DNA from 2 places in the Allobosea sp. 05T433 genome. Region 2 is predicted to be linked to the other one. Evidence: predicted binding sites of a transcription regulator. Region 2 holds the regulator's gene; the other holds the start of a gene.
What was found. The regulator PhoB, encoded in region 2, activates phosphate uptake and scavenging genes when phosphate is short. The targets are predictions, from matches to a motif close to TGTCATNNANCTGTCAT.

Region 1: the regulator PhoB is predicted to act here: its motif matches at 2,037-2,053, upstream of AC1DGP_RS04590 (BtaA family protein).

Annotation. Positions count from the first base shown of each region.
Region 1 is NZ_JBFTKS010000003.1:71,501-75,915, forward strand. Features, by position in the region: gene AC1DGP_RS04580 (potassium channel family protein) at 1-22, opposite strand, end outside; gene AC1DGP_RS04585 (class I SAM-dependent methyltransferase) at 69-737, opposite strand; gene AC1DGP_RS04590 (BtaA family protein) at 734-1,984, opposite strand; gene msrB (peptide-methionine (R)-S-oxide reductase MsrB) at 2,146-2,586, shown strand; gene AC1DGP_RS04600 (acyl-CoA dehydrogenase family protein) at 2,643-4,298, opposite strand.
Region 2 is NZ_JBFTKS010000009.1:125,834-130,248, forward strand. Features, by position in the region: gene AC1DGP_RS14835 (TIGR03862 family flavoprotein) at 1-706, opposite strand, end outside; partial or broken gene AC1DGP_RS14840 (YnfA family protein) at 781-1,079, shown strand; gene phoB (phosphate regulon transcriptional regulator PhoB) at 1,199-1,897, opposite strand; gene phoU (phosphate signaling complex protein PhoU) at 1,931-2,650, opposite strand; gene pstB (phosphate ABC transporter ATP-binding protein PstB) at 2,699-3,499, opposite strand; gene pstA (phosphate ABC transporter permease PstA) at 3,544-4,415, opposite strand, start outside.

The DNA.
Region 1 (4,415 bases), on a different contig from region 2:
CAGACGTCGTATCCTCGGCCATTCCATGGCGTTACAGGCCAAAGGATGGCGCGTCCAGCACCCGCTGCTCAGGCGGCCCGCCGCGTTGCCACGGCATGGATGGCGTAGCCGCGAAGGAGCCGGGTCGTGCGGCTCTCGACGCCCTCGATCCGCGACAATTCGGCGATTGCCTCGGGCAGATCATGCCTTGGCGTGACGTGAAACAATGTCAGCCAGCGATTCAGCACGGCCCTGAACGACGCAGGCAAGCCGGTCTGGTCGCCGAAATCGACGATATGCAGTGAACCGGTTGCCGTCAGCGTCCGCAGCGCCTGAGCGATCACGCCCCGCCAGGGGGGAATCATCGAGAGCGCATAGGAGATGACGATGCGATCAAATCCATCGCGCCCGAACAGGGCCGCCGCGTCGAAGCAGGTCGCGTCTGCCTGTGCCAGATGGATGCGCTCCGAGAGCCCCGATCGTGCCACGCTTCTCTCCGCCGTCGCGAGCATCTCGGCCGAGACGTCGAGACCGTAGCACTGCGTGCCCGGATAGGTCCGGGCGAGCTTGATCAGGTTGCGCCCTGTGCCGCAGCCGATTTCCAGGATCGCGCTGCCCGGCGCAGGATCGAGCTCGGCGATGAGCCGGTCCCGGCCAAGCAGATAGAATTTGCGGCTGGCGTCATAGATATGGCGCTGGTGGCGATACATCCGGTCCATCAGGCCGGCGGCCTCGGTCGTGGCGCGGCCAGCGCTCATGCCACCGCCCCCTGCAGCACATGGAGATGGAAGGCGCCATAGATCGACGAGCGATCGCGCGCTCCAAGCTCGCGGCTGCGTGCTTCCTCATAGCGCCATTGCGCGAGAATCGAGGCCGGCACCCGGCCCGGCAGCAGCCGCTCATCGGCAGCCGTCCGGAAGATTACGCGGGCGCCGGGTCGCGCCGTGCGCGTGATCTGCGTCCAGAGCGCCGTGAGATCCGCATCATTCATCCAGTCCTGAGCATCGAGCAGCACATAGGCATCGCAGCTCTTCGCAGGCTGGCTCTCGAGAAAGGCCGTGATCGCGCTCTGGTGATAGGCGACGTGGCCCGCCCGCTCTCGAACGGCCGCGAAATTCCGGCTTTCAAGATAGGGCGGCAAGGATGCGTTCTCGTCCGTCGCATAGCCCCGTCCAAAGGCCTGCCGGGCAAAATAGTTCGACTTCAGGTCGAAGCCGCAGGCCAGCCTTTCAAGCCGGCGCCGGAGCACGCCGCGTATCCCGGCGTCGCCGTCAGCCGCGAGGGCCTTGTACTGGGCCGGCGGGATGCCCAGCCCATAGAGCGAGGCCGGCTGGCGCACCAGCCAACGCACCAGGGGCTTGTCGAAGACGGGAGCGATATGCCTGTCGAACAGGGCGCGCTGCTCGGCCATGTCGCGAGCCTGCAGCATCACGCGCGGATCGCAGCCGAGCGTACGGCCAAGGAGATGTCCAGCCCCGATGAAACGGCCGAGCAGGCCGTACCGGTAGAAATTGCGGGCAAAGACCTGGATGCGCCGGCGCCCGCTCAGGCTGCGGCCTTCCCAGTAGCTGCGAGAGACGGCATCGAGGCGTGGCGCGATCTCGGCGTCATAGAGCGCGATATTCGCCTGCGATTGCGCCTCGCCGAAAAAGCGCAGGAACTGCTCATGGCCTGCCAGGCTGTCGAGTGCGGCGAGCTTGAGCTTGCCGAGCGCGATATGGGCGCCATTCAGATCGACAGCGCTGATCTTCGCCGGGTTGGCGGTGAGATAGGACAGGATGTTGCAGGAGCCGGACGCGATTGCCACGACATGATCATCGGGGCGCAGGTCCAGTGCCTCCATGTCGACGACCGGGTCTTCCCAGATCTGCGGATAGACGAGCCCGGAAAAGGCCAGGGTGAACAGGCGCTCCAACATCCCCGCCCGCGACAGCGGCTTGCTGCGATGCACCGCCGTGGTCAGGCCCATTGTGGTTTCCCGCCGAACCGTACGCGCCGTCTGCATTCTTCGTTCCTCGCGCGGTCCGTTGTGATGGCGAGCCGACTAGAGGAGTCGCGTGACGGTTGGGTGACGCGCCTTGCGGATCAGCTATCCGTGAGGGCGGGCTGACGTGGAGCGCAATCATCCCCATATTCCGCCCGAAACCTTTGAACGGGAGAATGACGATGGGACTGTCCGGACTGTTCGGCGGCAAGGTCAGGGAAGCCGGTGAGTTCGAATTCCAGTTGACCGACGAGGAGTGGCGCCGCCGCCTGACCCCGGAGCAGTACCACGTGCTGCGCGGGCATGGCACCGAGCGCGCCGGCTCCTGCGCCTTGAATTTCGAGAAGCGCGCCGGGCGGTTCACCTGCGCCGGTTGCGGCAACCCCTTGTTCCAGTCCGGCAAGAAATTCGAGAGCGGCACGGGCTGGCCGAGCTTCGACCAGCCACTGGAGGGTGCGGTCGGTATCAGCGAGGACAATAGCTACATGATGCAGCGCACCGAGGTGCATTGCGCCCGCTGCGGCGGCCATCTCGGCCATGTCTTCCCTGACGGCCCGCCACCGACCGGACTGCGCTACTGCATCAATGGCGTGGCGATGGATTTCGCTCCGGCCGAGGCCTGAGCCAGTCGGCCGGCCGCGCTCCCCTTCGGGAGGGCGGCCGCGCAAACGCGTGAGTGCTATTCCACCGCCGGGACGGCCCGATGCGCCAGCGCGGCAGCATCCACGGACGCCGGCAGATCGCCGAAATGGCCCGACCAGCGCCCCTCGAGCCGCGTCGCGATGAAGGCGTCTGCGACCATGTGAGGTGCGTGGCGCAGCAGCAACGAGGCCTGCAGCGCCAGCGCCAGCCGCTCGACCAGCCGCCGCGCCTGTCCTTCGCTTCGCACCAAAGTGGGTATCTCCGACTCCAGCGCGCTCAAATGCGCATCAAAGCGATTGTCGGCGCCGGCCGCGCGTCGCATCTCCTCGATCAGCGCCACGAGAGAGCCCGGCTCTCGCTCCAGCGAGCGCAGCACATCGAGACAAATGACGTTGCCCGAGCCCTCCCAGACGCTGTTGAGCGGCGCCTCCCGATAGAGCCGGGCCATGGGGTTTTCCTCGATAAAGCCGTTGCCGCCATGGCATTCCAGCGCCTCGACCACCACCGCCGGCGCGCGCTTCGAGACCCAGTATTTCGCAATCGGCGCGCCGATCCGCGCCAGCAACCGGTCGCTCTCGCTCGTTTCCTGACGGTCGAGCGCCGCAAACAGCCGAAAGGCGAGCCAGGCTGCAGCCTCGGCCTCGATCGCAAGATCGGCCAGCACGTTCTGCATGATCGGCTGATCGATCAGCCCGCGCTGGAAGGCGCGCCGATGGGCCGCGTGATGCGCCGCCAGCGAAACGGCGAGCCGCATCTGCCCGGCCGACGCCGCCGCAATGTCCAGCCGGGAGCCCTGGTTCATCGCCAGGCCGGTGCGCAGGCCCCGGCCTGGCTCGCCGATCATCTGGCCGATCGCACCGCGGAATTCGACCTCGGACGAGGCATTCGAGCGATTGCCGCATTTGTCCTTGAGCCGCTGGATCGCCACGCCGTTGCGCGAGCCGTCCGGCAGCCAGCCCGGCACGACGAAGCAGGAAATGCCCTCGGCGGTTCGGGCCAAGGTCAGGAACAGGTCGGAATGCGGCACCGAGAAGAACCACTTGTGCCCGGTCAGGGACCATGTCCCGTCGCCATTGTCCTCGGCGATGGTCTGGGTCTGGCGCAGGTCAGAGCCTCCCTGCTTCTCGGTCATTGCCGTGCCGACGGTCGCCCCTGTCTTGGCGGAGGCGGTCGTCTGGCGGCGGTCATAGCGGTTGGAGCTGACCAGGGCGCCCCACTTGCTCCAGAGGTCGGGTTCCTGCCTCAGGACCGGGATCGCGGCATAGGTCATGCTGATCGGGCAGCAGATGCCGCTTTCGCCCTGACTCCAGAGATAGGAGAGCGCAGCACGCGCCACCTGTGCGCCCGGGCCCGGCCTGTTCCATGCGAGCGAATGGGTCTCCTGCTCGATCGCAAGCCCCATCAATTCGTGCCAGGCCGGATGGAACTCGATCTGGTCGATGCGGTTGCCGAACCGGTCATGCGTCCTGAGTTCGGGCGGGAACCTGTTCGCCAGTCGCGCCAGGTCCTGCACCTGCGCCGAGCCGACAATGCGCCCTGCCGCGTGCAGGCGCTCCGAGGCCCAGCCTGCATCGAAGGCGGTGGCCGCCGCCTGCAACACGGGATCAGCCGCGAAGGCGTCGTAATCGCACAGTATGGGAACCTGGTTCGTCACTTCATGGGTGGAATGGCGGGAGGCGATATCCACATTCATCGCGGCGCGTCCTGACGATCGGGCGAGCATTCAACGCCCAACAGCCTTATCCAGCAATCTGCGGCGCGACAGCCTATATTGCCTCTGGAACGAATCACGATCAAAGCGACCTGAAGC
Region 2 (4,415 bases):
CATCGATCATCGCCTCGCCGGGCACGGATTGGCCGCCGAAGCTCAGGACGATGCGCTTCAACGGTACTCCGGCAAAACGCTCTCGCATGGTCTGGGACCAATCGACCGTGAAACCGCCATTGGCCGGGCGCAGCGGCGCGATCGCAACGCCGCGCGCCGCCAACAAGGGTGCCCAGCCACCATCCGAACCCAGCCGTGGCCAGCTCGCACCGCCGAGCGCGAGCAGCGTCGCGTCGGGCCGCGCCTCGACATCGGCGCCATCGCGGCTCCGGAACGTCAGAGCTCCCGCTTCGCTCCAGCCGGTCCAGCGCTGCCCAGGCGCGAAGGCGACGCCGAGACCATCGAGCCGGCGCAGCCATGCCCGCAGCAGGGGCGAGGCCTTCATGGCGCGCGGGAAGACGCGGCCGCTGCTGCCGACGAACGTGTCCTGCCCGAGCGCATCGGCCCAGTCGCGCAGGGATTGTGGCGGGAAGGCGCGAATGGCCGGCTCCAGCCAGGCTTGCGCATCGCGATAGCGGGGCAGGAACCTGTCGAGCGGTTCGGAATGGGTAAGGTTCAATCCGCCGCGCCCGGCCAGCAGGAATTTGCGGGCCGGCGAGGGCATGCGATCGTAGATCGTGACGGTGTCCCCGGCTGCCGCAAGGCGCTCGGCCGCGATCAGCCCGGAGGGCCCTGCTCCAATAATGGCGACGTGATGTGTGGGCATCGGTCCGGCTTGCCGTCAGCGCGCCCTGCGGTCAAGGGTAATCCCGCCCCGAAGGCCATCGACAGGGACGAACCATGCCGACCATCGCCGCCTATTTCGGCGCAGCCATTCTCGAAATCGCCGGCTGTTTCGCGTTCTGGGGCTGGCTCCGGCTCGACAAGCCCATCTGGTGGCTCGTACCCGGACTGTTTTCGCTCGCCCTGTTCGCCTGGCTGCTGACGCTGGCGGAGAGCGAAGCCGCCGGACGGGCCTATGCCGCCTATGGCGGCGTCTACTCTGGGCCGTGGAAGGCTTTCGCCCCGACCGCTGGGACATTATCGGTGGGCTGATCTGCCTCGCCGGCGCGGCGATTATTATCGCAGGGCCGCGCTAGGGTATCGGCCCGAAAGGTGGATTGCGGTTTTCGGGAAGGCCGATGCAACCATAGACGGTTAGATCGTCGGGCGGATTCGATATCCGGCCCGATGATCCAAGTCCCCGATGATCCAAGTCTCAGCTCCGCGCAAAGGTCTCGTCGAAGGCATAGCCGGCACCGCGCACGGTCCGCAGCGGGTCCTTGGCGTTGTCAGGAGTGATCGCCTTGCGCAGCCGGCCGACATGGACGTCGACGGTGCGCTCGTCGATATAGACGTCGCGGCCCCAGACCGCGTCGAGCAGCTGGGCCCGGGAATAGACCCGCCCCGGCGCCTGCATCAGGAATTCGAGCAGGCGGAACTCGGTCGGGCCGAGATGCAGCTCGCTGCCTGAGCGGCGGACACGGCGGGTGGTGCGGTCGAGTTCGAGATCGCCGGCGGCCAACAGGCCGGCGACATGACCCGGCTTGGCGCGGCGTAGCAACGCCTGGATGCGGGCGATCAGCTCGGGCAGCGAGAACGGCTTGACGACATAGTCGTCGGCCCCGGTGGCGAGGCCGCGCACACGCTCGGTTTCCTCGCCGCGGGCGGTGAGCATGATGATCGGCACCCGCTCGGTATCGCGACGGGTCCGCAGCCTCCGGCAGAGCTCGATGCCGGAAAGGCCCGGCAGCATCCAGTCGAGCAGCACGAGGTCCGGCGTATGATCGCGCAGATGCAGCTCGGCATCGTCGCCACGCGCGACGCTGTCGACCTCGAAGCCCTCGGCTTCGAGATTGTAGCGCAGCAACAGGGTCAGCGGCTCTTCGTCCTCAACGATCAGGATGCGTGCAGGCATGTCTCACTCGGTCCCAAAGGTGTCGGGCGCCGGTCACTCACCGGTGGCGGCGTCCAGAAGGATATTGGTCGTGTCGAGCTTCGGGCGGGCTGCGTCCAAGGCTTCGCCCGTGACGAGATAGTGGATCGTCTCGGCGATGTTGGTGGTGTGGTCGCCGATGCGCTCGACATTCTTGGCGCAGAACAGGAGATGCGTGCAGAAGGTGATGTTGCGCGGGTCTTCCATCATATAGGTGAGCAGCTCGCGGAAGAGCGAGGTATAGAGCGCGTCGATCTCATCGTCGCGGCGCCAGACCTCCATGGCCTTCTGCTCGTTGCTGACGGCGTAAGCGTCGAGCACGTCCTTGAGCTGGGCCTGAACCAGGCGGCTCATATGCTCGAGGCCGACGACCGCGCGCGACGGCGGCTGGAACTGGCCGGAGATGGCGACCGCGCGCTTGGCGATATTCTTGGCGAGATCGCCGACACGCTCGATATCGGCGGCGATGCGGATGGCGGAGATCAGCTCGCGCAGGTCGTTGGCGAGCGGCTGGCGCCGGGCGATGGTGAGCACCGCCTTCTCCTCTACCTCGCGCTGCAGATTGTCGAGGCGCTGGTCGGCGCTGATGACCTTCTGTGCCAGCCCGGTGTCGCGGCGCACCAGGGCGACTGTCGAATCGCCGAGCATGCGCTCCGACATGCCCCCCATCTCGGCCAGGCTGCGGCGGATCCCCTCGAGATCGGCATCATATGAGCGGACGATGTGATCAGTCATCGCGGCGTATCCTTTGTCGGCAAAGCAGTTGGAAGGCTGGGCGCCGGTTCAGCCGAAGCGGCCGGTGACGTAGTCCTGCGTCTGCTTCTTGTGCGGGTTCATGAAGATGGTGTTGGTGGCGTCGAATTCGATCACCTCACCGAGATACATGAAGGCGGTGTACTGCGAGATACGCGCCGCCTGCTGCATGTTGTGGGTGACGATGACGATGGTGAAGTCGGTCTTGAGCTGCTCGAGCAGGTCCTCGATCTTGCCGGTCGAGATCGGATCGAGCGCCGAGGTCGGCTCGTCGAACAGGATGACTTCCGGCTTCTGGGCAATGGTCCGCGCAATGCAGAGGCGCTGCTGCTGGCCGCCGGACAGGCCCATGCCGGAGGTCTTCAGCTTGTCCTTGACCTCGTCCCAGAGCGCGGAACGGCGCAGCGCACCCTCGACGCGGTCATCGAGCTCGGATTTCGGTGGCTTCTCGTAGAGGCGGATGCCGAATGCGACATTGTCGTAGATCGACATCGGGAAGGGCGTCGGCTTCTGGAACACCATGCCGACGCGCGAGCGCAGCTCGTTCACATCGATATCGTTGCTGATGACGTTGCGGCCGTCGAGCAGGATCTCGCCGGTGGCGCGCTGCTCGGGATAAAGCGAGTAGATCCGGTTGAAAATGCGCAGCAGGGTCGACTTGCCGCAGCCCGACGGTCCGATCAGGGCCGTGACATGGCGGTCCCGGAAGTCGAGATTGATGTTCTTCAGCGCCTTGTGCTCGCCGTAGTAGAAATCGAGGTTCTTGACCGCGATCCGGACGGGGGCCTCGGCATCAAGCGCTTGCGGGCTCAGTTCCAGCGTCGAAAGCATCGACTTGTTCCTTCAGATCGAACGCGACGAGGGTTTAAGGCCGTTCATTTGCCGCCCCGCACGATACGGCGGGCGATAAGCGAGAGGCACAGGATCGAGACGGTGATGATCAGCGAACCGGCCCAGGCGAGTTGCTGCCAGTTCTCATAGGGGGCGGAGGCGAACTGGTAGATCGTCACCGGCAGGTTGGAGACGCCGCCGACGAGGCTGGGCGAGAACCAGAAATTGTTGTTCAGCGCAGTGAAGATCAGCGGCGCCGTCTCGCCGGCGATGCGCGCCAGGGCCAGCAGGATACCGGTGACCATGCCGGATTTCGCCGCCCGCCAGGTCACGCTGGTGATGACGACCGAAGGCGGGGCGCCGAGCGCAGCACCGGCTTCACGCAACGAGCTCGGCACGAGGCGCAGCATGTCCTCGGTGGTGCGCACGATCACCGGGATCGCGATGATGCCCAGCGCCACGCCGCCGGCCCAGCCGGAATAGCCGCGGAATGGCTCGACCAGGATGACGTAGACGAAGAGGCCGATCAGGATCGACGGCGCCGAGAGCAGGATGTCGTTGATGAAACGGATCAGGTCCGCGAGCTTGGAGCCCTTGCCGTATTCGGCAAGGTAGGTGCCGGCGAGCACGCCCACCGGCGTCGCCACGGCGATGCCGAGGAAGGTCAGCACGATCGAGCCGACAATGGCGTTGGCAAGGCCGCCCCCCTCGCTGCCGGGACCGGGCGTCACCTGGGTGAAGGTCGCGACGGAGAGCCCGCCGATCCCCTTCACGAGCAGCATGCCGAGAATCCAGAACAGCACGAAGATGGCGAGAAGGGTGAAGCTGGTGGCGATGATCTTCATCGCCCGATCCGCGGTGCGGCGCGCGGGGCGGACGCGGCCCCAGACCTGATGAGGCGTCGTTGCGGGCGGGG